Regions from separate parts of the Kluyvera intermedia genome, predicted to be linked through region 2. Evidence: predicted binding sites of a transcription regulator. Region 2 holds the regulator's gene; the other holds the start of a gene.

The links. Region 2 encodes ArgR, which controls arginine synthesis, uptake and breakdown. Its sites were predicted from a motif close to ANTGAATAAAAATACANT; they were not measured.
Region 1: argA (amino-acid N-acetyltransferase) is a predicted target of ArgR. The motif match lies at 5,805-5,822, and genes of this name have one in related genera.

The regions. Positions count from the first base shown of each region.
Region 1 is NZ_CP139986.1:997,729-1,013,015, reverse strand. It holds gene cbiB (adenosylcobinamide-phosphate synthase CbiB) at 1-657, opposite strand, end outside; gene U0026_RS04830 (cobyrinate a,c-diamide synthase) at 654-2,027, opposite strand; cobalamin riboswitch at 2,121-2,310, opposite strand; gene U0026_RS04825 (GHMP family kinase ATP-binding protein) at 2,439-3,308, shown strand; gene cobD (threonine-phosphate decarboxylase CobD) at 3,293-4,369, opposite strand; gene amiC (N-acetylmuramoyl-L-alanine amidase AmiC) at 4,376-5,626, opposite strand; gene argA (amino-acid N-acetyltransferase) at 5,856-7,187, shown strand; gene recD (exodeoxyribonuclease V subunit alpha) at 7,410-9,248, opposite strand; gene recB (exodeoxyribonuclease V subunit beta) at 9,245-12,790, opposite strand; gene ptrA (pitrilysin) at 12,787-15,287, opposite strand, start outside.
Region 2 is NZ_CP139986.1:561,762-577,048, forward strand. It holds gene aaeB (p-hydroxybenzoic acid efflux pump subunit AaeB) at 1-1,655, shown strand, start outside; gene U0026_RS02680 (NAD-dependent succinate-semialdehyde dehydrogenase) at 1,807-3,261, shown strand; gene U0026_RS02685 (barstar family protein) at 3,290-3,565, shown strand; gene yhcN-B (DUF1471 family stress response protein YhcN-B) at 3,620-3,886, opposite strand; gene yhcN (peroxide/acid stress response protein YhcN) at 3,997-4,260, opposite strand; gene argR (transcriptional regulator ArgR) at 4,636-5,106, opposite strand; gene mdh (malate dehydrogenase) at 5,562-6,500, shown strand; gene degS (outer membrane-stress sensor serine endopeptidase DegS) at 6,556-7,623, opposite strand; gene degQ (serine endoprotease DegQ) at 7,714-9,090, opposite strand; gene zapG (Z-ring associated protein ZapG) at 9,230-9,628, opposite strand; gene zapE (cell division protein ZapE) at 9,827-10,951, shown strand; gene rplM (50S ribosomal protein L13) at 11,280-11,708, shown strand; gene rpsI (30S ribosomal protein S9) at 11,724-12,116, shown strand; gene sspA (stringent starvation protein SspA) at 12,411-13,049, shown strand; gene sspB (ClpXP protease specificity-enhancing factor) at 13,054-13,551, shown strand; gene U0026_RS02750 (PDDEXK nuclease domain-containing protein) at 13,646-14,722, opposite strand; gene U0026_RS02755 (glutamate synthase small subunit) at 14,926-15,287, opposite strand, start outside.

The DNA.
Region 1 (15,287 bases), 440 kb from region 2:
GGCGCTGATAAGTAGCCAGCTCAGGCGGGCGGGAATAAAGTTGGCGACATCGTCCAATCTGGCGCTGACCATGCCAATGGCGCGGTATTTTTCGTGCTTATAGCCGACCATGGAATCGAGGGTGTTGACCGCTTTGTAAGCCATCGCCAGCGGCGCGCCGCCGAGTAGCAGGAAGAACAGCGGCGCGATAATGCCGTCGACGGTGTTTTCCGCCACGGTTTCTACCACCGCGCGGTTAATCTGCTCTGGCTGAAGCTCGGAAGTGTCGCGACCGACAATCCACGACAGCTTGAGGCGGCTTTCAGCGAGGTTGCCGTCACGCAGCGGTCGCTCAACATCCTGTGCGGATCGCGCCAGACAGCGCCCGGCAAGGACGGTGAAAATCATCCACACCTCTACGCCCCAGCCCAGCCACGGATGAATTTTTGTGGCCAGCGTCAACACGCCCCACGTGACGCCATAGGTCAGCCCAACGACCACCAGCCACATCACTCCACCGCCAATACGTAGCGCACGATCGCTGCGGCAAATGCGTCGCACCCAGCGCTGTACGATGCTTATCAGGTTGCCTATCCAGCGCACCGGATGCGGCCAGTTTTGCGGGTCACCGATAACAAAATCGAGCACCCACGCCAGACACCAGGCAAGCAGCGTCATTGGGCACGCCTCGCCGCGGTAAACCAGTGGTTGAGCATCGCGGGACGTTGCGCGAAGTGGACGTGCAGGTAGCTGGCAAAGGTGTTGCCACACTGCCAGCCGCCGCTCCACTGCTGGAGCGTTGCACCATCACGAGTTTTGCGACAGGCCATCACCGCCGGAAGCCGAGGGGTAAAATCGGAGTAGTGAAATTCATGTCCGCGCAGCACCTCGCCGGGGGCGGCAAGCAACGTTTGCTGTTGGGCCTCGGCTTCGCAGTAGCCAAAGCGGGTCAGCCGTTTACCCATTTTACTGTCGCCAGGAAGGACATTGACCATCGCATGGATTTCGCCTTGCGCATCTTCCAGCGTGCTGCCGAGATACATCAGGCCGCCGCATTCCGCGTAGATCGCCACGCCGCGCCGGTGCGCTGCACGCAGTTGCGTCAGCATGGAGGTGTTGGCAGCCAACGCCCGGGCATGTAATTCCGGGTAGCCACCGCCCAGCCAGATCATCTGGCACGTCGGAAGCTCACGGTCATGCAGCGGGCTAAAGCGCACAATCTTCACTCCCGCGCGTTCCAGCAGCGCCAGGTTGTCCGGGTAGTAGAAGTTGAAGGCTTCATCATCGGCGAGCGCCAGCGTTAAGCCTTCACCGGCAAGCGGAGTCGTCGGCCATTCGCCCGCTGGTAACGCACTCAATTCACTCAGTGAAAGCAGCGCATCAATATCCAGCGTGCGCTCAAGCGTGGTGGCAAAATCCTGCCACGGTTGGGCGTTAACCGTTGATTCGCGGGCAGTAACCAGCCCAAGATGGCGCTCTGGCAGCGCTACGCCCTCAACGCGCGGGACATAACCCAGTACCGGAATGGTGCAGTAACGCTCGATGGCGCTTTTCAGCAACTGGAAGTGACTGTCGCTGTTGACGCGATTAACAATCACCCCGGCAATATTAAGGCTGGGGTCGAAGTGCTGAAAGCCCATCACCGTTGCCGCAATTGATGTCGATACCGCTTTGCCGTCGACCAGCAAAATCACCGGGCAACCCAGCTGTTTGGCCATCGCGGCGCTGCTGCAATAATTCGGGTCAGTGCCGTAACCGTCGTACAGGCCCATCACACCTTCAATGACGGCGATATCAGCCTGCTGCAAATGGTCACAAAATAGCGCGTTGAGAATAGGGGTGGGCAGCATAAAGCTGTCGAGATTGCGCGAAGGGACGCCGCACAGCGCAGTGTGCCAGCCGGTGTCGAGATAGTCAGGGCCAACCTTGTACGGCTGAACCCGCAGCCCGCGCTGCTGGAACAGTTTAAGCAAGCCCAGCGTCACCGTGGTTTTACCACAGCCGCTGCCGGTACCTGCAAGAACAAATGCGTGCTGTCTGGCTGCCATACCCTGCCCCTGTTGCCGGGGGGCGAGTATAGCCGTGCGCTTGCCCGGTCTGCCGACCGTGCAACGCAAAGCAACCCACTTCCCACCGAAGTTGTTGTTAATGGCCAACAGGCAGGTCTTCTGGCTTAGCGTCATCCTCGCCCGTCCTTCCCGATCTTGCGATCAGTGGTGTTTACGGGGTCGTCAGCATCACAGCAGCGGGGGCTGCGGGGGATTTATACACGCGTGTATTCACCCCCTTCCCTGGCACATAATGTGCCGAACCTGTTGGTTGCAGATTTATGCCGGCACAGCGCCCGCATAAAATAAAAGCAGGTTACTCTAGCGTGCTGAATAAAGGATTTCGTTGCGCTATGACAATACCGGTATATTTACGGTAGTTATATTTGGATGGGTTAAGCAAGGAATATCATGAGCGTGGCGCGCTGTCCCGGCTCCTGCGGGGAAATTATTCAGGGCTGGATTCTGGGCAGTGAAAAGCTCATCTCTTGCCCGATAGACTGGTACAGCACGGTTGAAGTGTGCGACGGAACGCCGCTGCCTGATGAGCGGCCGCTCACCCGCGCGACGGTCAACGCGCTACTGGCGCACTTTGGCTATGCGCTATCACGAAGCCAGGCGCTGCGCGTTGAGGTACATTCGACGATTCCGGTTGCCAAAGGAATGGCCAGCAGCACCGCCGATATTGCCGCCACCGCCATTGCCACAGCGCATCACCTTGGCCATTCATTGGATGAATCAATTCTCGCTACGCTGTGTGTGTCGCTGGAACCGACGGACAGCACCCTGTTCCGTCAACTCACCCTGTTTGACCACCATCATGCTCGTACCCAAATTGCCTGTGGCCCCTCGCCTGAATTTGACCTGCTGGTGCTCGAAAGCCCGGTTATTCTGCGCACCGCTGATTATCATCGGCTCCCACGTGAGGCGGCATTACACGCCAATGCTGATGTCCTGCAAGGGGCGTGGGAAAAGGTACAGACCGCCTGCGCCAGCAATAGCGCAAGCTTATTGGGAGAGGCGGCAACGCTTAGCGCCATCGCCAGCCAGGCGCTATTGCCCAAGCCGGGTTTTGCTGCATTGTTGTCGCTAGTTGAGTCTTGCGGGCTATACGGGCTAAACGTGGCGCACAGCGGCAGCGTGGTCGGGCTGATGCTTGACCGTCGCCATCACGATGTGGAATACCTGAAGTGGGCACTGGGACAGAAAAAGCTCACCGACCACTGGCCGAAGCAGCACCTGTTAAGCGCGGTGCCGGGCGGGGTTCAGCTCAGCACTTGACGGAGCGCCGTCAGCAGCTGTTCGTTCTCGGCGTTGCTGCGAATCGCCACGCGGAAGTAGCGCCCGTCCAGCCCCGGGTAGTTGGCGCAGCTGCGGATCAGAATATGCTGTTGCAGCAGCGCGTCCTGCAATTCAATCTCCGGCCGCTCACAGCGCAGAAACAGATAGTTGGCTTGTCCCGGGTAAACGGTTAAGCCGTCGATTTCGCCAAGCAGACGATAAAATCGCTGACCTTCCTGCGCCAGCCAGCGCCTCGTTGCCTGTTGGTAGGCCTCATCGTTTAGCGCAATCTCGCCTGCCAGCGCGGCAAAAGCATTGATTGACCACGGCATCTGATGCTGGCGTAAACGCGCAACCGCCTGCGCGTTACTGTTGAGCAAATAGCCCAATCGCAGGCCAGGGATGGCGTAGAACTTCGTGAGCGAGCGCAGTACCCAGATATGCGGGTTTTGCGCGAGTAACGGGATAAAGCCTGGCTCGCCGGGAATAAAGTCGATAAAGGCTTCATCTAACACAAGCGCAATATCCAGCGTCCGGCAGCGGTCGGCAATCGCCTCCAGTAGCGCCCGCTCAGGCAGCAGCCCGGTCGGGTTATTTGGCGTGCAGAGAAACAGACAGTCGAGTTCAGCGGTCAGTGCGCGCAGAATGCGGTCGGTCAGTTGCCAGCCGTCTTCTTCGCACAGGACGAAAGTTTCCACCTGGCAGTCGAGGGTGTCCAGCGCCCGGCGATACTCGGCAAAGCCCGGTGCAATAACCATTGCCCGACGCGGCTTCAAACCGTGAGCGAAGGTAAAAATAGATTCCGTTTCGCCGTTACCTGCCAGAATCCACGAAGCTGGAACCTCGTGGTGCGCAGCCAGCGCCTCGTGAAGCTGCGCGTAGTCGACATCGGGATAACGCTCGGCGCAGGAAAGCTGGCTGATAATGGCCTGCTTGATGCTCTCCGGCATGCCTAACGGATTGATATTAGCGCTGAAATCCAGCAGTTGATCGGGAGAAATGCCCAACAGCGCGGCCGCTTCGCGGGTATTGCCGCCGTGGACACTTTTTAGCTGCGACATAGCGGGTTACCCGCGCCTTGCCAGCGTCGCGCCATCGGCAAAGTAGGCTTTGATACCCGCCAGGATCGACTCGGCAACTTCCTGCTGGAAGGCCGCCGTTTTCAGCTTACGCTCCTCTTCAACGTTACTGATAAACGCCGTTTCGACGAGGATCGATGGAATATCTGGCGCTTTAAGCACCGCAAAGCCTGCCTGTTCAACCTGGTTTTTATGCAGATTGTTGACCTTGCCAAGCCTTTTCAGTACCGCCTTGCCGAACTTCAGGCTGTCGGTGATGGTCAGCGATTGCACCATATCAAACATGGTGTGGTCAACGTAGCGGTCGCCGCTTTTGCTCACGCCACCCACTAAGTCGGCGGCGTTCTGGGTCTGCGCGAGGTATTTGGCCGCCGTACTGGTGGCCCCTTTGGTCGACAGCGCAAACACCGACGAACCGCTCGGCTGGCGGCTGGTGAAGGCATCCGCATGGATGGAGACAAACAGGTCGGCGCGCTGCTTTTGCGCCTTCGCCACCCGCACTTTGAGTGGAATAAAGATATCTTCGTTGCGCGTCATGTAGGCTTTCATATTGCCTTCTTTTTCAATCAGCGCACGCAGGCGACGGGCAATTTGCAGCACCACATCTTTTTCCCGCGTTTTATGCAGCCCTACCGCGCCGGAGTCTTCACCGCCGTGGCCGGGATCAAGCATGATGACAATCGGCCGATCGCGCCCGGCTTTCCCCGGCTGCGGACCACTTTGGGCTGGCGGCACCTGCTTTTCGAGGCCGTCTTTATTGTATTCTTCCAGCAAGGCCAGCAACGGATCCTGCACGTCGTTGCTGTTGACCGGGTAGAGATCCATCACCAGACGCTCTTTGAAACCGGCAACCGGTGCCAGCGCAAAAAGCTGCGGTTTGACGTCTTGTTTAAGCTCAAACACCATACGCACGGTTTGCGGGTCAAACTGCCCTACGCGTGCCGATTTAATGTAGGGATCGTCGGCGCGGATCTGCGCCCCCATGCCTTTTAGCACCGAGTTCAGATTAACCCCTTCGAGGTCCACCACCATACGGTCAGGATTGCTCAGCGCAAACTGTCGGTACTTAATCACACGGTTAGACTCCACCGTGACGCGCGTGTAGCTGGACGCCGGCCAGATGCGTACGGCCACCACCTGACTAACGGCAGCGAAACCGACCTGACTCACGCTTAACAACCACATAGCGCCCGCCCCTTTTAACAGGCGACGACGACTTAACGACTGACTTCCCGACATGCTCTATCCCAGGCAAAAAAAGACAATTTGAATTTACGCATAATACGATTGACCGAAAACTGTAACCAATGGCGGATAAGCTGTCATCTATAAAAGGGTAAACATTCGTTGTATCAACACAATTGGCAGCAGGCTATTACGTTATTTAGGCAAATTCTGGCTTGCGTTTCCGCCCAAAACAGAATAAAAATACATTAATAACGAATAATCATGCATTGAGGGTTGTGCCGTGGTGAAGGAACGTAGAACCGAACTGGTAGAGGGGTTTCGTCATTCTGTCCCCTATATTAACGCCCACCGGGGGAAGACGTTTGTCATTATGCTCGGCGGTGAAGCCATTGAGCATGAAAACTTTTCCAGCATTGTCAGCGACATTGGCCTGCTCCACAGTCTAGGCATTCGCCTGGTACTGGTCTATGGCGCGCGCCCGCAAATCGACGCGAATCTGGCCGAGCACAACCATGAGCCAACCTACCATAAACATATTCGCGTAACGGATTCCAAAACGCTTGAACTGGTGAAACAGGCCGCCGGTCTGTTGCAGCTGGATATTACCGCGCGGCTGTCGATGAGCCTCAACAATACCCCGTTACAGGGCGCGCACATCAACGTGGTGAGCGGTAACTTTATTATCGCCCAGCCGCTGGGTGTGGATGACGGCATTGACTACTGCCACAGCGGACGTATTCGCCGCATTGATGAAGAAGCGATTCATCGTCAGCTCGACAACGACGCGATTGTGCTGATGGGGCCGGTCGCCGTTTCAGTGACCGGTGAGAGCTTTAATCTGACTTCCGAGGAAGTCGCTACCCAGTTGGCGATTAAGCTCAAAGCTGAAAAGATGATCGGCTTTTGTTCATCGCAAGGGGTGTACAACGAGGCGGGCGACATTGTCCCTGAGCTGTTCCCGAACGAAGCGCAGGCGCGTATTGAAGAACTGGAGCAGGAAGGGGATTATCTTTCCGGCACCGCACGGTTCCTGCGCGGCGCGGTGAAAGCCTGCCGTAGCGGCGTGCGCCGCAGCCACTTGATTAGCTATCAGGAGGACGGCGCGCTGTTGCAAGAACTGTTCTCCCGCGACGGTATTGGTACGCAGATTGTGATGGAGAGCGCCGAGCAAATTCGCCGCGCCACCATTAACGATATCGGCGGGATTCTGGATCTGATTGCGCCGCTGGAGCAACAGGGGATTCTGGTGCGCCGCTCTCGCGAACAACTGGAAATGGAGATCGACAAGTTCACCATTATTCAGCGCGATAACACCACCATCGCCTGCGCTGCGCTGTATCCGTTCCCGGAAGAGAAGATTGGTGAGATGGCCTGCGTGGCAGTGCATCCGGATTACCGGAGCTCATCGCGCGGGGAAGTCTTGCTAGAGCGTATTGCGACGCAAGCGAAACAGATGGGGTTGAATCATCTGTTTGTGCTGACCACGCGCAGTATTCACTGGTTTCAGGAGCGTGGGTTTAAACCGGTTGATGTGGAGCTGTTGCCGGAGAGTAAGAAGCTTCTCTATAACTATCAGCGCCGGTCTAAGGTGCTGATGACGGACTTAGTGTAACCCCCGGGCTTGGAGCATGACCCTCACCCCAGCCCTCTCCCTGAAAGGGAGAGGGAGCGCACTGTACCCGTGTTTACATCCGACATCCAATTTAACACCCAGGCTTCGCACGGTTCCCTAGCCCCTTTGGGGAGAGGGTTAGGGTGAGGGGTATTCCGGCTCCGCACGGTTCCCTCGCCCCTCTGGGGAGAGGGTTAGGGTGAGGGGCATTCCGGCTCCGGGTTACGTCATCTCCGCAAAAATCGCCGCCAGCCCACTACGCCGCTCGGTACGCGTGGCAATCGCCTGCACTAGCAGATTCTCATCGGCATACATCGACAATCGCGCTTTCGCACGGGTAATCGCCGTGTACACCAGCTCACGGCTCACCACTGGCACAATCTGCGTCGGCAGCACCAGCGCTGCATTGGTGAATTCTGAACCCTGCGATTTATGCACCGTCATCGCCCAGGCGGTGTCGTGCTCAGGCAAGCGGCTTGGCTGCACCGATTTAATCGTGCCATCCGGCATCGGGAACCAGACACGCGTCCCCTGCCCTCGGTCTAGCGCAATGCCAATATCGCCGTTAAACAGCCCCAGCGCGCTGTCATTACGAGTGATCATCACCGGACGCCCTTCATACCAGCGAGAATGGCGCTGAGGGACAATCTGCCGATGGCGCGTCAGCAGCAGTTCAAACTGCGTATTCAACCCACTAACTCCCCACGGCCCTTCCCGCAGCGCGCAGAGGATTTGATATTCGCCAAACGCCGCCAGCACAAGCGCGGGGTCGGCTCGGTCACGCAACGACTGGAGATAATGACCGTAGCCCGCGCGCGCATCGTCAAGCATCGCGGCGTAATCGTCCGTGGTACGTAGCGCCTTGAGTTCAATATCGCTAAACCCACGCGTGAAGACCTCACTCACCGTTTTTTTATCACCCCGGTTCACTGCACCGGCCAGTTGCCCGATGCCCGAGTCGCTGCCAAAACGGTAGCTGGTGCGCAGCAGGCACAGGCTGTCGCGCAGCGCGCTTGCCGCATGTCCTTCACCGGCAGGCACGTCAGCACCGACGAGGCGACTAAGCTCAAGCGCGCGTTCCGCGGTATAGCCGTGGTTAACCCAGCTACAAATATCACCGAGCACGGCACCGGCCTCAACGGAGGCTAATTGATCGCGGTCGCCGAGGAAAATCACCCGCCCATGCGGCGGCAGCGCATCAATCAACCGTGCCATCATCGGCAGGTCAATCATTGAGGCTTCATCGACCACCAGCACGTCAAGGTGCAGCGGATTATCGGCGTGATAGCGCATTTTCTGGCTGCCGGGCTGTGCGCCCAACAGGCGGTGCAGCGTGCTGGCATCGCTCGGCAGCATCGCTTTTTGTTCGTCACTCAGGTTGAGCTTACGCAGCGCAGCACCTAGCGATTCGGTTAATCGCGCGGCGGCCTTCCCGGTCGGTGCGGCTAAACGAATACGGCACTTTTGTGTGCCGGACATCTGGACCAGCGCCGCCAGCAGTTTGGCGACGGTGGTGGTTTTCCCGGTGCCGGGGCCGCCGGAAATCACCGAAATACGCCGCGTCAGCGCCACGGCGGCTGCGACCTTCTGCCAGTCTACCGTGTCACTGAGCGGAAACAGCGCGTTCAGCGTGGCGGCAAGCTGTGGCTCGTCAACGGCAAACGGCGCCTGGGTGTCGCTAAAGAAGCGTGCCACGGTGAGTTCGTTGCGCCACATGCGGTTCAAATAAAGACGCTCACGGCTCAAAATCAGCGGCGATGGACGCTCACCCACACTCACCGCTTGCGAGGCAAGTAACAATGCTGACCAGTCTTCAGGTTCGCCCGCGTCGGCAAAGAGCTGCTGCCACAGTTCCCGTGCGCGCCCCTTTGGCTGCATCGCGGGCGTTAGATGGGAGAGCGGCAAACAGACGTGCCCTTCGCCGGTATCACGACTGAGCATCACTGCCGCCAGCATCACCGCCGGATGTTCATCCTGCGCCACCATCAGCGCAAACTGCACGTCCAGCGGGCGCAGCAGCTTGAGTTCTACAGCTTCTAATAAGCGTTGTTCCAGCGTCATGCATCCATCTCCTGTTCAACGCCAGCAAACAGCGCGTCCATTGCCGTAATCAGTTCGCGATCGGGCCGAGTCGTAAATATCCCCTGCTGCCCCGCGTCGCCGTCGACGCCGCGCAGGAACAGGTAAATCACGCCGCCAAAGTGACGCTCGTAGTCATAATCGGCAAGGCGATGACGCAAATAGCGGTGCAGCGCCAGGCTATAAAGCTGATATTGCAGGTCATAGCGGTGCGACTGCATCGCTTGCGCCATCGCCTGCTGGGTATAGGCTTCGCCGCTATCCCCTAAATGGTTGGATTTGTAGTCCAGCAGGTAGTATCGCCCGTCGTGGCGGAACACGAGGTCAATAAAACCTTTGAGCATACCGCGCACCTGACGGAAATCGAGTTCCGGGCAGCCTGCGGAGAGCGGGTCGTAGCGGCGGGTGAGCGCGTCCAACGCACGGGCGTCCAGCGTCGTTTCAATCGGCAGATAAAACTCCATCTCGACCTGTTTTTCCCGCGCACTCAGTTGGTTTAGGGCAATACCGGTATCCGCCAGCGGTGCTTCCAGTACCTGCGATATCCAGGCAGTCAGCACTGGCTCCCAGTGTTCGCCAAAGCCATTGTTTTGCAACTGTTCTTGCATCCATTCAGGTGAAATGGGCTGCGTGAAGTCGAGGTCTTCAAACAGGCTATGCAGGAACGTCCCTGGTGATGCGCCGCGCGGGAAGTTGTGCGGCGTCAGTTCCAGTTCAGGCAGCGTTTCGCCCGTGCCGACCGCGTCGATATCCAGACGCGGCAGCAGGTCCTGTGCCACGCTGTGCCCGCGCTGCTGCAAGCCGGAATAACTGGTGACTCGCCAGTCATCGAGTACGCGTCGCAATACCTGTCGCGCCGCCAGTTCTGGCATGGCGGCCTGCGTTGGCTGCCAGCGGGTATCATCCGGCGGCGTGGCGAGCGTGAGCGCAATATGTTCGTCGCACAACGCGCGTAGGCAAGCTTCAAGGCCCGCGGCATCCAGCACCTCGCCTTTTTGCAGCAACCGCCCCGGCGCACTGTGGTGTAATTCAGTATCGGTTGGTTTGTCGCTGCGTCGCGCGGTGAGTGGCGCAATGCCTAAGCTACAGTGCCAGACGGCGCGGGTTAACGCGACGTACAGCAGACGCAGGTCTTCTGCCAGTCGCTCAGCTTCGGCCAGCTCAAGGCTTTCGTCGCTTTCGTTAAGATCGAGTACCGCCGCAAAGGAGTTGCGGTCGTGGTAGAACGCCTGATTCTGCTTACGGAAACGGGCGATAAACGGTAGCCAGACCAGCGGATATTCCAGCCCTTTTGATTTGTGAATGGTGACAATCTGCACCAGGTGTTTATCGCTCTCCAGACGCATCTGCTGGCTGGAGGCATTGGTATCCGGCTCGGCAACCTGCTGATTGAGCCAGCGCACCAGCGCGTGTTCACTTTCAAGCTGGGTGGCGGCCTCTTGCAGCAGTTCGCTCAGGTGCAGGATGTCGGTTAAACGTCTTTCTCCGCCGTGAGTCGCCAGCAGGTTTTCGGCAATCGATCGGGCGCTCATTAGCGCGCGGAGCATCGGCATCACGCCGCGACGCAGCCAGGTATTGCGGTATTCCGTGAACTCTTCCACCAGCGCATCCCAGGCATTTTCATCCTGGTTTAGTTGCTCAATATCCCGGGCGTTAAGGCCAAACATCGCCGTTGCCAGCGCGCTGCGTAGGGCGTTTTCGCGCTCCGGCGTCAACACCGCTTGCAGTACCCACAGTAACTCCTGTGCTTCCGGGGTTTCAAACACGCTATCGCGGTTAGAGAGATAGACCGAGGGAATCGCCAGCGCGTTCAGTGCGTCACGAATCAGCGACGCCTCCTGGCGGTTACGCACCAGCACGGTGATATCGGAAGCCTGTACCGGCTGGGCCTTGTCGCCACGCCACAGTAACGCCGTACCACGCTGACCGCCGGTCAGCCAGTCGCGAATTTGTGCCGCGCACTGCCCCGCCATAAAGTTCTGGTAATCGCCTGCGCTGATGCCTTCTCCAGGCATCAGCCACAGGTTCATCGCCGGTTGGTTTTCGCCGTCAACCTCAAAGCGCAACGAGGCATTTTTGCTCGCTGATTTAACCGGCAGGAACGGAATGTCGCGGAACATAAAGGGATTATCAACCAGCCCGAACAGGCGGTTGACGCTCTCAACCATCCCCGGCGCAGAACGCCAGTTGGTGTCGAGGGTGTAATGCGCGGCCACATCGCCACGTGCGCGCATATAGGTAAAGATATCGGCGCCGCGGAAGGCATAAATCGCCTGTTTAGGGTCACCAATTAGCAGCAACGCGGTCTCCGGCTGCTGCCGCCAGATACGGCGGAAAATACGATATTGCTGCGGGTCGGTATCCTGGAATTCATCGATCATCGCCACCGGAAAACGCTGACGAATAGCGGCGGCCAGCGCATCACCGCTGTCACCATGCAACGCTTCATCAAGACGGCTGAGCATATCGTCAAAGCCCAATTCACCGCGACGACGTTTCTCCTGGGCTACAGCTTCACGGATCTCGGTCATCGCCTGGGCGATCACCAGATCGTTTAAGGTCAGCGGCGAGGCCAGCAGATGTTCGATTGCGCTAAAGAGGGGGTGCGTGGGGACTTCACCGCCCGCTTTGGTGCGCGAGGCAAGGAACGACTGGCTGAACTTTTCCAGCGCATCGGGAAGCTGATAGTTTTTGCTCTCTTCTTGTGCCCATGCAGTGATCTTGTCGATCCATTTTCCTTGGTTGCCCCGGTTAAACTTGCGACGATCGATAGCGGAATTTTCCAGCAGCGCATCCAGCTCAGCAACGTGCGTCAACCAGCGTTGTTTGATCTCGCTAATTTGCGTGAGGATCTGCTGATGGCGTGACTCCAGCGTTTCCGTATTGCTTATCGGCATTTTTAGCTGTGGGGCTTCACCTTGCAGATAGCGGTCGATCGACTTCAGCAGATCCTGCGGCCCTTTCCAGGACTCGACGATCACCTGTGCAATCTCGCGATCTAGCGGGTAGCAATGACGTCGCCAGAAGTCGGCGCAGGCCTGGTAACGCAGTTGGGATTCGTCTTCAATCAGCTGCTGTTCAAACAGCATACCCGACTCAAAAGCGTTAAGGCTAAGCATACGCTGGCAGAAACCGTGAATGGTAAAGACGGCGGCATCGTCCATCTGGCGCTCAGCCAATAGCAGAACGCTCGCCGCCTGCTGGAGGTCGTCGATTTCAGCCAGCAGGCTGGCGTAGAGAGGATTGTCAGTGGCGTTACGCAGGCAGGCGACGCGCAGTTCATGAATGTTGCTGCGAATACGTCCGCGCAACTCTTCGGTTGCCGCTTCGGTAAAGGTCACCACCAGCAGCTCTTCGACGTTCACCGGCCGGGGATAAGCGGCCTCGCCGCCCAGCCCCAGCAAGAGCCGCAGGTAGAGTGCGGCAATGGTGAAGGTTTTTCCGGTGCCCGCTGAGGCTTCAATCAGGCGCTCACCAAAGAGGGGCAAGCGCAGAGGATCAAGGGATTCAGCGGTTTCGGTCATTCGTTTTCTCGTCTCAAAGGTAAGGTTTGCTGCAACGCGGTAATGCTCTGCCACACCTTCCAGCCTTCAGGGTGCGCATAGTCAACTTTGCCATTCTGGCTACCGGAGACCTGCGACAGTACCGTCATACCTTGCGGTGCCACCACCGTCTGGTGGAAGAAGTCGGCCAGTTTCTGCGGCGTTAACAGCTTAATCTGGGCCACTACTTTAGCACGTGAATCGAAGGCCATATTACCGCGATCGAAATCTTTGCTCAGCTGCGAGGCTTCATCACCCAACGTTTGCGGTGCTTGCAGCATGTCGGCAATGACGGCCTGCTGGATCTGCGCGAACTCTTCTGGTTTCATTGCCCGCAGCTTTTGCTCAGCCGTCGGGAAGAAGGCCTTAAAGCGCTCCCACAGGAAAGCCGGTTGTTTTTCGTTGCTTTGCAGCAAGAATCCCATACCCCACTGGCGGCCCACGTTCATCGAGAAGGCAAACACCGCGTAGCCCAATTGCTCTTCGGTACGCAATTGGCTGTAGAACCACGGCTGGACGATTTGTGCCAATATGGCGCTTGCCGCCGAACTTGAGAACTCATCGACGTTTGGCGGAACAAATACCGCCGCCAGCGCGGAATCGGTGCTGCCACCCGCTTTTTCAAAGATAACGTTTTGCTGTTTATCAACAACAACATCTTTGTTACGGCACCATTCGTTACCGTGTGAACCAAGCTGTGACTGGACGTTACGCGCAAGCTTTGTCGATTGCTCGACGGAGAGGTTACCAATCACCATAAATTCAGGACGGCCACCGGCTTTTAGCTGGTCACGGTAGTCCATCACCTCTTTTAAGGTAATGGCTGGCAGCAAGGCTTTACGCTCTTCACGCTGGAAGTACGGGACCTGAGACAGCATCTGCACCGGCATAATCGCCTGTTCGTAGGCTTTGCCTTTCTCGGCAGAGTCCATCATTTGCTTGTACCAGGATTTCGCCTGCTCCAACTGTTCTTCAGTCGGCGTGTAGCTGAAATAGCCTTGTAACAGCGCATCGAAAAGCTGCGGCAGACGCTGGGTGTAGCCGTTGGCGTTGAGCATCAGACCGTTGTTGGCGCCGGTCGAGAAGCCTATCCCACCGACGGCGGCCTGGTTGCTTAACTGGTCAAGCGCAATGCCCGCCAGATAGTCGTTTAAGGCAAACATCACCTGGCTTTTGGCGCTGTCCATTGCCTGCGGATTACGCAGGATCATGGTGATATCAGCTTTCGGTTCACGGCTGAAATAGCGGCTCGGCATGTAGACCAGACGCAGGTTCGGCTCATCAATCACCAGCTTCGGATGCGTATAGCTTTTGTCGCTTTTAATCAGCGTGAAATCATCTGGAATATACGGATTAAGCTGCGGCAGACTCAGATTAATGCCGCTTGCCGCCTTCTGCCATTTGGCGAAGGTATCGGCGCTGATTTTATCAACCTGATAAGGCGCATCAACAAAGTAGGCCATTTTATTGTGCGGCTCTTGCGGGCTGATATACCAGATGCGCGCGTTCTGCGGCGTCATCATGGCCAGGCGATCTTTTACCGCCTGCGCATCATATTGATCGGCAATATTAACCGCATCGAGAGTGTGCTGAACCGGCACGCGGATCATGGTGTCTGCCAGCCATTCGACGTAGTCCATATTGCGGTTGATCGACGGGTAGCGGAAGTCGAGATCCAGCACGTGGGCCAGCTCATCGAAATCTTTTTTGTCGATGCCCTTTTGACGCATTAAATCGAGGTAGCTGAAGATAGCCGCCACCACGTCGTCGCGGTGGGCGAGGCCTTTGTCGGTTAAGGTAGCAGAAATCGCCAGTACGCCGCTGTTGCCGTTAACGACCGGGTCTGAGTCAGCGCGAATACCTTCTACCAGCCCCTGCTTTTGCAGCCAGTCGGATAAGGTGCCTGGGGTACGGTTGCCGATCATATAGGTGATCAGTTCGTCGGTTTTACTGCGGAACTGGGCAGAGTTGTTATCAATGCGGAACTCCACGCGCAGTACTTTACGCGGCAGTGCGGGCACGTAGTGAATCACAATGCCTTTTTGCGCATCGGTCACCACAGGAACGCTGATTTCCGGGCGTTCGATAGATTTATTCGGTACGCGGCCGTAGGTCTCGGCGGCAATTTTTGCCAGCTCCGGCAGCGGTTTATTGCTGTAAATGACCGCCTTCATCAGATTAGCGGAGTAGTACTTGTCACGAAACGCCCGCAGCGCGTCGTATACCGGGCTGTTCGGTTTATCGCTGAGCGTTTCGAAGTTACCACCGGAGAAACGTGCACCCGGGTGCGCCGGGTTAATGGTTTCGGCGCTAACCTGCGCCATACGCATCCCGTCACGGCTACGCGCCATGGTTAGCTCAGCGTTGACCGCATTACGTTCGCGGTCGACATATTTTTTATCCAGCAGCGGTGCGGCAATGGCATCAGCAAGGCGGTCAACGGCCCCTTGCAGCGCGTCGTTTTCCACTTCCAGATAGA
Region 2 (15,287 bases):
TCTGTACCTGGATCTCTTCGCTCGTGCGCGTTGAGAACTCATACGCGTGGGGACTGTCCGGTTATACGGCGCTCATTATCGTCATTACTATTCAGGCAGAACCACTGCTGACGCCGCAGTTTGCGGTGGAGCGGTGCAGTGAGATCGTGTTGGGGATCATCTGCGCGATCGTTGCCGATCTGCTGTTCTCGCCGCGATCGATCAAAAAAGAGATCGACAACGAACTCGATGCGATGCTTATCGATCAATATCGCCTGATGCAGCTGTGTGTGCAGCATGGCAATAGCGATGAAATGGATAAAGCCTGGCATGCGCTGGTTCGCCGCACCACTGCGCTGGAAGGGATGCGCAGCAACCTCAAGATGGAATCTTCACGCTGGGCGCGTGCGAGCCGTCGCTTGAAGGCACTGAATACTGTGTCGTTGACCATGGTAACCCAGGCCTGTGAAACCTTCATTATGCAGAACTCGCGACCGGAGCTGGTGACGGATGCGTATCGTGAGCTGTTCGAAGAACCGGTCGAAACGGTGCAGGACGTACATCGACAACTGAAACGTATGCGCCGCGTGCTGGCGTGGACGGGGGAACATGATACGCCCGTCACCATCTACAGCTGGGTGGGAGCGGCGACGCGTTATCTGCTGCTCAAACGCGGGGTGATTGGCAATGCCAAAATCAGCGCCCGCGAAGAAGAGATCCTACAAAGCGAAGTGGTTGTGCGCCCGGACTCTGCCGAGCGTCATCATGCGATGATTAACTTCTGGCGTACCACGGTCTCGTGTGCGCTGGGGATCTTGTTCTGGCTGTGGACCGGCTGGACATCGGGTAGCGGCGCGATGGTGATGATAGCCGTCGTGACCTCACTGGCGATGCGCCTGCCGAATCCGCGCATGGTGGCGATCGACTTTATCTACGGAACAATTGCCGCGCTTCCGCTTGGCGCACTCTACTTCCTGGTGATCATCCCTGCTACCCAGCAAAGTATGCTGCTGTTGTGTATTAGCCTGGCGGCAATGTGTTTCTTTATTGGGATTGAGGTACAAAAACGCCGACTGGGCTCGATGGGGGCGCTAGCCAGTACCATCAACATCCTGGTGCTGGATAACCCGATGACCTTCCACTTCAGCCAGTTCCTCGATAGTGCATTAGGTCAGATTGTCGGCTGCTTCATGGCGTTCCTCGTCATTCTGCTTATCCGCGATAACTCACGGCTGCGCACGGGGCGCGTGCTCCTGAACCAGTTCGTGTTTGCAGCGGTATCGGCAATGACGACCAACATGGCGCGGCGTAAAGAAAACCATCTTCCAGGGCTCTATCAGCAACTCTTTTTGCTGTTGAACAAGTTCCCCGGTGATATTGCCAAGTTCCGCCTGGCGCTGACGCTGATTATCGCTCACCAACGCCTGCGTGATGCGCCCATACCGGTGAATGACGATCTCTCAGCCTTCCACCGCCAGCTTCGCCGCACCGCTGACCGGGTAATCTCTGCCAGCAATGATAATAAACGCCGCTACTACTTTACCCGCTTACTGGGCGAGTTAGAGGTGTATCAGCAGAAGCTTCGTACCTGGGATGCGCCAGCGCAAGTCACCGAGCCGGTTGAGCGACTGGTATTAATGCTGCATAAATACCAGAGTGCGCTCACCATTAATTAAGTTTTTATCCATTATGTAGCCCGGCCAAGCGCAGCGACGCCGGGTTAGCCACCACACATCCCCGATGTAAATGTCACTTTCAGCATTCTGGCAACTGTCCCCCTAAAAGCGATAGCTATACTTAAACTGAGACACTTTTCAGGAGGATGTAATGACAACGCTTGCACTGCATGACAACGATCTTTTTCAGACCGGTTATCTGGTTAATGGTGAATGGCGCAAGCTTGATACCACCTTTGACGTCCTCAACCCGGCAACGGGCGAGGTGGTAGCCAAAGTGGCTAAAGCCGGAAAAAAAGAGACGGAAGAGGCGATAGCGGCAGCCGCTAAGGCCTTTCCATTGTGGCGAGCGAAAACCGCGAAGGCACGCTCAGAGCTGCTTTATAGCTGGTACCAACTGATTATCGACAATAAAAGCTGGTTGGCGCGTCTGATGACCGAGGAGCAGGGCAAACCGCTGAAAGAAGCGGAAGGTGAAGTCGACTACGCGGCGAGTTTTATCCAGTGGTTTGCAGAGCAAGGCAAACGGGCAAACGGTGAAATTATCCCACCGGCCAAGCCCGGTTCACGCATTCTGGCCACACGCGAGCCCATTGGTGTGGTAGCGGCAATTACGCCATGGAACTTCCCGATGGCGATGCTGACCCGTAAGCTTGGCCCGGCGCTGGCCGCAGGCTGCACCGGGGTCATTAAACCCGCCAATAACACCCCATTATGCGCCTTCGCTCTGCTGGCCCTTGCGAAAAAAGCGGGGATCCCGGACGGCGTATTGAACGCCGTCGCCGGTAATACGTCAGAAATTAGCGATGCCATCATGGCAAGCCACGCAGTGCGTAAAATCTCTTTCACCGGTTCAACATCGGTAGGGAAAACGCTGGTACGCAACGCAGCAGAGACCATGAAGAAAGTCTCAATGGAACTTGGTGGTAATGCGCCGTATATCGTATTTGAGGATGCGGATATTGATGCCGCCGTGCAGGGGGCAATTGCCAACAAATTCCGTAATGCCGGACAGGTTTGCGTCAGCGTGAACCGTTTTTACATTCATGATGACGTGTATGATCGCTTTGTCAGCCAACTGGTGAGCGCTGTGAAAGCGCTGAAAGTGGGTAATGGACTGGATGACGGTGTCGTCGTCGGGCCGCTTATCGAAGCGTCAGCGGTGAAAAAAGTGCGCGAACACGTCGAAGATGCGATTGCAAAAGGCGCTGAAATCCTCGCGGGCGGTGAACCGCATAGCTTGGGTGGCAACTTCTGGCAACCGACGGTGCTGGGTGAGTGCCATGAGCAGATGCAACTGGCGCAAGAAGAGACCTTCGGCCCGCTGGCGGCCTGCTTCCGCTTTAGCGATGAAGAGGACGTTATTCAGCGTGCGAATAATACTCCATATGGTCTGGCCGCTTACTTCTACACGCAAAACCTGTCCCGCGTGTTCCGGGTCTCTCAAGCTTTAGAAAGCGGAATGATCGGCATTAACGAATGTGCGGTTTCCACTGAATTAGGGCCGTTTGGCGGCGTGAAAGAATCTGGCCTGGGCCGCGAAGGGTCGGTACTGGGGTTAGAAGAGTACCTTGAAGTCAAAACGCTGCACATTGGGGGGCTATAGACATATGGTATTGGAAGAGGGCGTGGAGATGAAAATCTATACTTTTGATTTTGACGAGATAGAGGATCAGGGGGATTTCTACCGTGAATTTGCCCGACTCTTTGCCCTCGAAGGTGAGCCGATCCGCGATCTGGATGCGCTTTGGGAGGTGGTTATTAGCCCGGAGATGCCGCTGCCGCTGGAGATTGAATTCATCCACCTTAATGATAAGCAGCGTCGACGCTATGGGGCGCTGATCTTGTTGTTTGATGAGGCAGAAGAAGAGCGGGAAGGGATGTTGCGCTTTAACGTTCAGCGCGGGTAAAAAAAAGCCCTCGCAAAAGGGCGAGGGCAAGTCGTCGGTCAAGACGACGAGGGTTTATTTGTACAACTCTGCGGTAGCGTGCCAGCTGTCGCCGGTACGTGCTTCAATAATGCGATAGCTGCTAGCGCCTTGTTTTTCAGCTTTTGCGGCTAACTCGCTACGCATGTCCATCGGAGTACTCCCTACCTGTGATAGAGAAATGGTACCCAGGGATTGTAGGTTTTGCGCCTGGTCGGCGTTAATTTGTTGTGCTGCGGCGTTTGCGCCGAAAGAGAGTACTGATGCCAGACCAAGGGATGCGATGATAATTGCTCTTTTCATACTCTTAACTCCTCACCTTATTGTGCAGCGGTGAGAGGACGTTTTTTCTAATTCCTGGACCGCTGTAGATATTTGATTGACTGATTTTTAACGCATTATTACACGCGAGCTTATTTGTACAGCTCAGCCGTTGCGTGCCAATGAGAACCGGTACGCGCCTCAATGATGCGATAAGAAGAAGCCCCTTCTTCCTGTGCTTTTTTGTTCAGCATTTGATGCATATCCATCGGAGTTGAGCCAACGGAACCGATTGATACGGTGCCAAGGGACTCACGCGTCTGGGCCTGGTCGCTGTTAATAGAATCAGCGGCGAATGCGCCAAAAGAGATAACGGAAAGGATGCTTAAAGCGGCAACGGTTGTTTTGATTTTCATGATACTTACCTCGTCGAATTTTTTTGGAAGGCCTTTATTCTGTGACCCTCATCACGAAATTAAGTATACACTAATCACATAAAATATTAATACCTGACTAATGGTTGCGCGTGTAATTACATGTCAAGAACCGTCATTTTTAGAACGTATATGTATAAGAAAGCGCATAATCTGGCAAAGCTATGCTGCAATAATGCGTAAAATCAAAAAGATAGAATAATTTGATATTTTGTGCGCTTAAGTCAGGATATATTCACTGTGTATATGTATCAGGGTGAGGGATCGCACTAAATGCTAACGAAACGGCAGTTTAAGATGTGGGGATGGCGGGGATAAGCCGCTCCTCTGGAAATCCAGAGGAGGCAGCAGAAGGGATTACAGTTCCTGCTCGAACAGAATCTGGATAGCCTCAAAGAGATCTTTAACGCTAAAGCCTCTGGCCGGGGTAGTGAAAATGGTGTCATCGCCAGCAATGCTGCCGAGAATGCCCTCAGCTTTACCCAATGAGTCCAGCAGGCGCGCGATCAACTGTGCGGCGCCTGGGCTGGTGTGGATAACGACCACGGAATCGTTGTAATCAATGTCCAGCACCAGGTTTTTCAGTGGGCTGGTGGTGGTTGGTACGCCCAGTTCGGCTGGCAGGCAATAAACCATCTCCATTTTGGCGTTGCGCGTACGCACGGCGCCAAACTTAGTCAGCATACGAGAGACTTTGGATTGGTTAATATTATCGAAGCCCTCTTCCTGTAAGGCCTGAACAATTTCGCCCTGAGAGCTAAATTTTTCTTCCTTCAGTAACGCTTTAAAGGCTTTAACTAATTCTTCTTGTTTGGTCGAACTTCGCATAAGTCACCCGAGTATGGTGGTGAAATTAACATTATTATGCATATAGGTGAATTTTTATGCAAAACAATTTGCCCCAAGAGGCTAAATAAAATAGAGAAAGGCAAGATTTTAGCAAAAATTAGCCCTAAGAAACATGCTTATGTCACGGGAAGCAAATAAGTTAAAAGTAAATGAAATGTTATTAAATTGCTGTTGTTTTACGCAACATGCTGAGTATATTGTAATCGATAGTTGATGAAAATTTGGTTTCGTAGACAGACCTTTTTCTGGAAGTCATGCGGTTCAACCAACAATGCTGTTGGATAACCCGCATTCTGTAAGCAATTATATTGTAATTAATTACCTCGTGAATTAAGGTCGCCGCAACGGAGTAACAACAGGTCTCTCCTGCGTTGGTTATGCGGTCCACAGCAGGTTGCTACCTGAATGTCATTAACCACAATAAGGAGTTTAGGATGAAAGTCGCAGTCCTTGGTGCCGCCGGCGGAATCGGTCAGGCGCTTGCCCTACTACTAAAGACCCAACTTCCTTCAGGTTCAGAACTCTCTTTGTATGATATCGCCCCCGTCACGCCTGGTGTCGCGGTCGATCTCAGCCATATTCCAACGGATGTTAAAATCAAAGGTTTCTCGGGTGAAGATGCGACGCCAGCGCTAGTTGGGGCTGATGTCGTTTTGATCTCAGCAGGTGTTGCACGTAAACCCGGTATGGATCGCTCCGATCTGTTTAACGTTAACGCCGGGATTGTGAAAAACCTGGTGCAACAAGTCGCCAAAACCGCGCCAAAAGCCTGCATTGGTATTATTACCAATCCGGTCAACACGACGGTGGCCATTGCCGCTGAAGTGCTGAAAAAGGCGGGCGTGTATGATAAGAACAAACTGTTCGGCGTAACGACGCTGGATATCATCCGCTCCAATACCTTTGTTGCCGAGCTGAAAGACAAAAACTGTGGCGACGTGGAAGTGCCTGTCATTGGCGGCCACTCCGGCGTGACCATCCTGCCTTTACTGTCGCAAATTCCTGGCGTCAGCTTTTCCGATCAGGAAGTGAATGACTTAACCAAACGCATCCAGAACGCGGGCACCGAAGTGGTGGAAGCGAAAGCGGGTGGTGGGTCAGCAACGCTCTCTATGGGACAGGCGGCGGCGCGTTTTGGTCTGTCGCTGGTACGCGCTCTACAGGGCGAAAAAGGCGTGGTGGAATGCGCTTATGTTGAAGGTGACGGCGAATATGCCCGTTTCTTCTCACAGCCGCTGCTGCTCGGTAAAAACGGCGTTGAAGAACGTCAGTCAATCGGCAAACTGAGTGCCTACGAACAGCAGGCGCTGGAAGGGATGCTGGAAACGCTGAGAAAAGATATTCAGTTGGGTGAAGAGTTTATCAACAAATAAGACCATTAGTCTTATTGTCACAAAGGGGCCGAATGGCCCCTTTGCTTTTGCTTCATTAGTCTGATGCCGGGTATTCCTGAATCGTCACCTGCATCGTCATCTTCTTATCATCACGCATCACCACGACCGGAATGATTGAACCCGGGCGAATCTCCGCCACCTGATCCATTGTCTCCAGCGCGGAAACCGCCTGCTTGCCGTTCACCGAGATAATCACGTCGTTATTCTGGATCCCCGCCTGGGCTGCCGGGCCGTTCGGCGACACATCATTAACCACGATCCCCTGGATCGGGTCGATACTGCTGCCCTGCGCGTGCAGCGGTGCAATTTCACGCCCGCTGATGCCGATGAAGCCACGGATCACTCGGCCATCGCGAATCAACTTATCCATGATCTTGGTTGCCAGCTGGAACGGGATCGCAAAACTGAGCCCTTCAGGCGTTTCGCCATCGTTGCTTTTATCAAAGGAGAGGGTGTTGATCCCCATCAGCTCGCCCAGCGAGTTCACCAGCGCACCGCCAGAGTTACCGTGGTTGATCGAGGCATCGGTTTGCAGGAAGTTCTGCCGACCGCTTGGGTTCAGGCCAATACGGCCGGTGGCGCTGATAATCCCCTGAGTGATGGTCTGCCCAAGGTTGTATGGGTTACCAATCGCCAGTACCACGTCGCCAATATGCGGAATGCGTGCCGGATTAATCGGGATAACCGGTAGGCCTCCGGTTGCGTTAATTTTGAGTACCGCCAGGTCGGTCAGGCTATCGGAGCCTACCAACAGGGCTTCAAACACACGACCGTCCTGCAACGCGACGATGATTTGATCGGCGTTGTTGATCACGTGTTTGTTGGTAATGATGTAGCCGCGTTCATCCATAATCACCCCGGAGCCAAGTGTTTTGATCTCCAGTTGATTATTGGTGCTGTTGTTTACGCTGCGATTGTAGACGTTGACCACCGCAGGCGCGGCGCGGCGCACCGCAGAGTTATAGCTCGTCGGCGTTTCATCCGTGCTGCTAAAGTGCTGGGTGGATAACGGGTTCCACTGGCGCAAAGAGGGGACGGTGGCAATCAAAATGCCGCCGACCAATAAACCGAGTGCGACCGAACGTAAGAGCTTTACTAGCATGATACCGGCATCGTTGATAAGGAAACTGAAACGAAGCATACCACGAGTTAACCGGACATACATTCCATGCTATGTCCGGTTTAACCCGGATTACCGCATAAGCAGATAGATGCTCTCATTACCGCGCATGACGTTCACTGCAATCACGGCGGGCTTGGCTTCCAGCACTTTGCGCAGTTCGGCAATCGACTGAGTTGGCTGGCGGTTAATGCCAATAATGACATCATCCTTATGCAGACCAACCTGAGCCGCCGGGCTGCCTTTCTCGACATCTGAAATGACGACCCCTTTGGTACCGTCTTTTGCCTGGCCATCGCTCAATTGAGCCCCTTCCAGTGCAGGGATAATCAACTGGGCGCTGGCGGTGGATGAAGTGCTCTTATCCAGCGTGACTTCCACCTCCATCGGCTTGCCGTTACGCAGCAGGCCCAATTTGACCTTAGAGCCTGGCTCTGTGGTGGCAATACGTGAACGCAGTTCGGCAAAACTGTTGAGAGGTTTACCGTTCAGGCTGGTAATGACATCGCCGGATTTTATCCCTGCTTTAGCGGAACCCGAACCCGGCAACACTTCACTGATGAATGCTCCGCGCTGCACATTGAGATTAAAGGCTTTAGCAATATCCGCCGTCATCTCCATGCCGCGAATACCCAGCAGGCCGCGTTTGATTTCACCAAACTGAATCAGTTGCTGTGCCAGGGTCTGCGCCATATTGCTAGGGATGGCAAAGCCTATACCAACGCTGCCGCCGCCGGGCGCCAGAATGGCGGTATTGATGCCAATCAGTTCGCCGTTGAGGTTTAGCAGGGCGCCGCCGGAGTTACCACGGTTAATGGCGGCGTCGGTCTGAATAAAGTTTTCCAGCCCTTCCAGATTCAGGCCGCTGCGCCCCAGGGCCGAAACGATCCCTGAGGTTACGGTCTGCCCGAGGCCGAAGGGGTTACCGACGGCGACGGCGAAATCACCGACGCGCAGCTTGTCAGAGTCGGCGATGGCTATTTGGGTTAAGTGGCTGGCTTTTTGAATTTGCAGCAAGGCGATGTCGCTTTGATCGTCACTGCCAATGAGTTTGGCATCGAACTCACGACCATCGTTTAGCTGGATGCTAATCTTCTGCGCATCGCTGACCACATGGTTGTTGGTCAGTACATAGCCTTTTATGGCATCAATAATCACGCCGGAACCCAGCCCTTCAAATTTCTGCGAAGGTTCGTTCGTGGCGTTACCGCCGTCGTCACCAAAGAATTTCTTTAGCTCCTCTGGCACCTGCTGATTCACCGGCGCGGTTCCCTCTACTTTCACACTCACTACCGCAGGCAGGACTTTCTCCAGCATTGGCGCAAGGCTTGGCAGGCTACCCTGGCCAGGAACCTGCGTAGGTAATGACGCCATCACTGGCGCGGGTACGGCAAGAGAGAGTCCGATGCTTAACGCTAACGCACTTAACAGTAAAGTCGATTTGCTCATTGATGCTGGCCCTCATGACCCTGAAGATAAGGACAATGCTTCCCGAAAAGGCTGATGTTATTGAATTAAATATAGTCGGCGTGAACAGAAGAGGACGGGCGCATATCATGCGCCCGTAGAAAAATACTGAAAATGCAGATTAATCGCGTTTGGCACCGCTACGCAGCAGGCCAGATGCGCCATCTGAATAGTCGCGTGGCATCTGTACCGGCGCCTGGTCGTTACCGGCTTCGGACTCCGCCAGGCGATTGCGGAACGGGTTGGCCTCAGGCGACATCCCCGGCAGCAAGTTGCTGGAGCTTTTCGCCATGTGCTGGTAAATCTGGCGATAGTCATCGGCCATGTTATCGAGCAACTCGGCGCTGCGGGCAAAATGGCTGACCAGCTCTTCGCGGTACTCTTCCAGTTCGGCTTTGTTTTTTTCCAGTTCGTACTGCAAGGCCTGCTGCTGGCGTAATTTGCGATTACCGAAACGCATGGCCACGGCACCGATGATGATACCGACAACTAACCCAATTAGCGCGTATTCCCAGGTCATGAACATCTCCCATTGTTTTGTTGTTCCGTAGGGTATTGGCGACTTCGGCAACTCCATGCCTGCACCCGATAGTGCCACTATAACCGCTAATCCCGTAGAAGTGGAATCCTGACGCATCATCGCGTAGTGTAGAACGGACTTTTTTTAGTCAATCGTGAAGTAAGACATACCGGTTTTCAAAGGAATAACAATTAGATCATGCAAAGCCTGTCCCCCACATTGCGCTATCTTCAGGCCCTCGAACAGGGCAGCCATCAACCAGATGATGTCCAGCGTGAGGCGGTAAGCCGCCTCGATACCATTTACCAGGAACTTCAAACAAAAATAACGGCACCTGCCGCTGGTGGCGGGCTAAAAGCGCGCTTTGGTAAACTGCTGGGCAAGAAAGACAACGACACACCGACCGCCGTTCGCGGCCTTTATATGTGGGGCGGCGTAGGGCGCGGGAAAACCTGGCTGATGGATATGTTTTACCAAAGCCTGCCGGGCACCCGTAAACAACGCCTGCATTTCCACCGTTTTATGCTGCGAGTGCACGAGGAGTTGGCGGCGCTGCAAGGGCATAGCGATCCGCTGGAAATTGTTGCCGAACGCTTTAAAGCGGAGACGGACGTCCTGTGTTTCGACGAATTTTTTGTTTCGGATATCACCGACGCCATGCTGCTTGGCGGCTTAATGAAAGCGCTGTTTGCTCGCGGTATTACGCTGGTGGCAACGTCGAATATTCCGCCGGATGAGCTTTATCGCAACGGGCTACAGCGTGCGCGCTTTATGCCCGCCATTGAGGCGATTAAAGAACATTGTGACGTCATGAATGTCGATGCGGGTATCGATTACCGTCTGCGTACCTTGACTCAGGCGCACCTGTGGCTCTCGCCGCTCAATAGCGAGACGCGTCAACAGATGGATAAGCTATGGCTGGCGCTGGCGGGTACCGCGCAGCACAATGCCAGCACGCTGGAAATTAATCATCGTCCGCTGCCGACGCTGGGCGTTGAGAATCAAACGCTGGCGGTGTCGTTTACGACGCTATGCGTGGATGCGCGTAGCCAGCATGACTATATCGCGCTGTCGCGTCTGTTCCATACGGTGATGCTGTTTGATGTCCCGGTGATGACGCCCTTGCTTGAGAGTGAAGCACGACGCTTTATTGCTTTGGTGGATGAGTTTTACGAGCGCCACGTGAAGCTGGTGGTGAGCGCGGAAGTTGAGCTGTACAACATCTATCAGGGCGAACGACTGAAGTTTGAGTTCCAGCGCTGCCTATCGCGTTTGCAGGAGATGCAGAGCGAAGAGTATCTGAAGCGCCCGCACATGCCTTAATTAATGCATAGCCTATGTAGCCCGGGCGAGGCGTTCACGCCGACCCCGGGAAACCCTCCGCACGAATTCCCAGCATCGCTTCGACCGACCGGTCTACATGGGCAAACAAAACCCATCGCAAATCACATAAAGGGGTCGATCTTTGACCCTGACTTCTCTATACTCTTGCGACCCCACGTTACGAGAGAGTTTTTTTCCCAAAACTTTCTATGTGCCGGCATAGGCTATTCGAAGGGGTAGGTTTGCTGGACAATGTCGTGTGAACCTCATCTGACTAAACGTTTGGGTGTTCACCAACGTGTAACTAATTTATTTGGGTAAGCTTTTAATGAAAACTTTTACAGCTAAACCAGAAACCGTAAAACGCGACTGGTATGTTGTCGACGCGACCGGTAAAACTCTGGGCCGTCTGGCTTCCGAACTGGCTCTGCGCCTGCGCGGTAAGCATAAAGCGGAATACACTCCGCACGTAGATACCGGTGATTACATCATCGTTCTGAACGCTGATAAAGTTGCTGTAACCGGCAACAAGCGTACTGACAAAGTGTACTATCGTCACACTGGCTACGTCGGTGGTCTTAAAGAAGCGACCTTTGAAGAGATGATTGCTCGCCATCCTGAGCGTGTGATTGAAATCGCGGTTAAAGGCATGCTGCCAAAAGGCCCGCTGGGTCGTGCAATGTACCGTAAACTCAAAGTTTACGCGGGCAATGAGCACAACCACGCGGCACAGCAACCGCAAGTTCTTGACATCTAATCGGGATTATAGGCAATGGCTGAAAATCAATACTACGGCACTGGTCGCCGCAAAAGTTCTGCAGCTCGCGTTTTCATCAAACCGGGTAGCGGTAAAATCGTAATCAACCAACGTTCTCTGGAACAGTACTTCGGTCGTGAAACTGCCCGCATGGTAGTTCGTCAGCCGCTGGAACTGGTCGATATGATTGGTAAACTGGACCTGTACATCACCGTTAAAGGTGGTGGTATCTCTGGTCAAGCTGGTGCTATCCGTCACGGTATCACCCGTGCACTGATGGAATATGACGAGTCACTGCGTGGCGAACTGCGTAAAGCAGGCTTCGTTACTCGTGATGCTCGTGAGGTTGAACGTAAGAAAGTCGGCCTGCGTAAAGCACGTCGTCGTCCTCAGTTCTCCAAACGTTAATTGGTTTCTGCTTCGGCAGACAACAATTTGCGAAAAAACCCGCTTCGGCGGGTTTTTTTATGCCCGTAGAATGGGGATTGTAGGTTCTTTTTCTGCTTTTCCAGAATCGCCTCACCACAAGTCATTCAAAATCTGGTAGACTATCATCCAATTTTCTGCCCAATTGCGCGCGATTGTTCATTTTATGTTTAGTTTATGAACGAGAATGTTGTCTAACGTGCAGAGGCTTATCATCTGGCTAGCCGCCGTTGTGGCTGGTAGCAGTACAAATTCTGATTACACCTGGAGGTTTTCATGGCTGTCGCTGCCAACAAACGTTCGGTAATGACGCTGTTTTCTGGTCCTACTGACATCTATAGCCATCAGGTCCGCATTGTGCTGGCTGAGAAAGGTGTTAGTTTTGAAATCGAGCTCGTGGAAAAGGACAATCCACCACAGGATCTGATTGACCTCAACCCGAATCAAAGCGTTCCGACACTGGTCGATCGTGAGCTGACCCTTTGGGAATCTCGCATCATTATGGAATATCTGGATGAGCGTTTCCCTCATCCGCCGCTGATGCCGGTTTATCCGGTTGCACGTGGTGAAAGCCGCCTGTACATGCACCGTATCGAAAAAGACTGGTACTCACTGATGCACACTGTGATGTCCGGTTCTGCCGCTCAGGCCGATGCCGCTCGTAAACAGCTGCGCGAAGAACTGCTGGCGATTGCCCCAGTGTTCACTCAGAAGCCATTCTTCCTGAGCGATGAGTTCAGCATCGTTGACTGCTACCTGGCTCCACTGCTGTGGCGTCTGCCGGTCATGGGTATTGAGCTGGTAGGTGCGGGTGCTAAAGAGCTGAAAGGCTATATGACCCGCGTCTTCGAGCGTGATTCTTTCCTCGCGTCCTTAACGGAACCTGAGCGCGAAATGCGCCTTGGCCGGGGTTAATTGAATGGATGTTTCACAGCTTTCTCCGCGTCGTCCGTATCTGCTTCGCGCGTTTTATGAGTGGCTGCTGGATAACCAACTGACGCCACATCTGGTGGTTGACGTGATGCAGCCCGGTATAAACGTACCGATGGAGTATGCGCGCGATGGTCAGATTGTGTTGAACATCGCGCCGCGCGCGGTAGGCAACCTCGAACTGTCCAACGAAGAAGTGCGCTTTAATGCGCGCTTCGGCGGCGTTCCACGTCAGGTTTCGGTCCCACTGGCTGCCGTGCTGGCTATCTATGCCCGTGAGAACGGCGCTGGGACGATGTTTGAAGCAGAAGCGGCCTATGATGAAAACGCTGAAGGCTTCAACGATGATGCTGTGGAAGAGAGTGGTAACGAAACGGTGATGTCAATCATTGATGGTGATAAGCCTGATAGCGATGACGATACCGATCCAGACGACACTCCGCCACCGCCACGCGGTGGACGCCCGGCGTTACGCGTAGTGAAATAAAATCAGGCCCTTTAGGGCCTGATTTGTTTTGTAGGGATTAACGCGCCACACACTCTTTTATTCCCAGAATATCATCACCCTATCGTTCACCCCGTTAATTGGTTTTATGAGCCTCAAGCATGGTTTGCGAGCGGACGAGTTCATCCGCCAACAACTTCTCGTCAGGTAACTGCATTTTGTACTCACTGGTAAGCACTTTATGAGGTAAACCCGTCAGGGCATAGTGAGCCTCGCCAGCACCTTTTTCCGCGCACAGGATTAAGCCTACAGGTGGATTCTCTCCAGGCATTGTCCAGTGCTCCTGGGCGTAATTCAGATACATGTTCATTTGCCCTGCATCGGCGTAGCTAAATTTGCCGACCTTAAGGTCAACGATGAGCAGGCAGCGTAAGCGGCGGTGGAAGAACAGCAGGTCAATGCGAAACCAGCTATCGTCAATGCGTAATCGACGCTGACGACCCACAAAGGCAAAGTCATCACCGAGTTCCAGCATAAAATCCATCAGGTGGTTTATCAGCGCTTCTTCAAGATCGGATTCAGAATACTCATCCTTCAGATCGAGGAATTCGAGAATGAACGGGTCACGTATTGCTTGTTCTGGCGTAACATCAGCGACGGTGGGGGCGGCCTGCTGCAACATGGTGGTTTTATCGTGGGACAGTAATGTTCGTTCGTAAAATTGGGTGGTGATTTGCCTATCAAGCTGCCTTACTGACCAGCCGTTACGTAACGTCTCTTTCTCGTAAAAAGCGCGGGCATCAGGATTTTTAACCGATAGCAGGCGGACATAAGCTGACCAGGGAAGCAGGAAAATTTTGGCGAGTTGTGCCAGACGGGAAGATTCACCAGACACTGTCTGCTGAATTCCAATGCTCTGAAAATAAAGATAAAAAGCCCGTATCTGTCGCAAGTTTCCCGTTGAAAACCCCCGTTTGTATCGCTGATTTAAATCGACGGACAAACGTTCAATCAGTTGAGTTCCGTAAGCCGCTCGCGCTTCACCGCCTTGTTCAAATTCGACAATTCGGCGGCCAATCTCCCAATAAGTTGCCGTCATAATTGCGTTGATGCTGCGGACCGTTTCTGTCCGGGCGTTATCCAATAAATGAATTATACCGTCATGGATTTGCTGATAATCCTCAGCACGGGATGTAGAGGTGAGTGTATTCATGTCTTCCCTGGCGTGATAGTTACGAGGTGAAAATATATCGCTATCAATACGCTCGGGGTCTTATGTCGTCAATCCATGCCGATTGGATTACATGGACTTGCATCAGTACTTGCGAGTTGCTTTCCAGGAATGTCGTGAATGTGCGAAGAAGAAAACAGGCCCCCATCCAGCAATGTGAATTTGGCAGGGGGCCAGAGAGGTTTTTACACTTCCAGGTAATTCATAATCCCGTCAGCCGCTTTACGACCTTCGGCAATCGCCGTGACCACCAGGTCCGAACCGCGCACGATGTCACCACCGGCGAAGATTTTCGGGTTGCTGGTCTGGAATGCATTCTCGCTGCCTTCCGGGGCAATAACACGACCCTGAGAGTCCAGCTCAACGCTGTGTTTTGCCAACCATTCCATGCTGTGAGGACGGAAACCAAATGCCATTACTACTGCATCGGCTGGCACCACGTGTTCGGAACCGGCAACGATCTCCGCACGACGACGGCCTTTCGCATCCGGCTTGCCCATTTCAGTACGTGCCATTTTTACGCCGCATACTTTGCCGTTCGCATTCA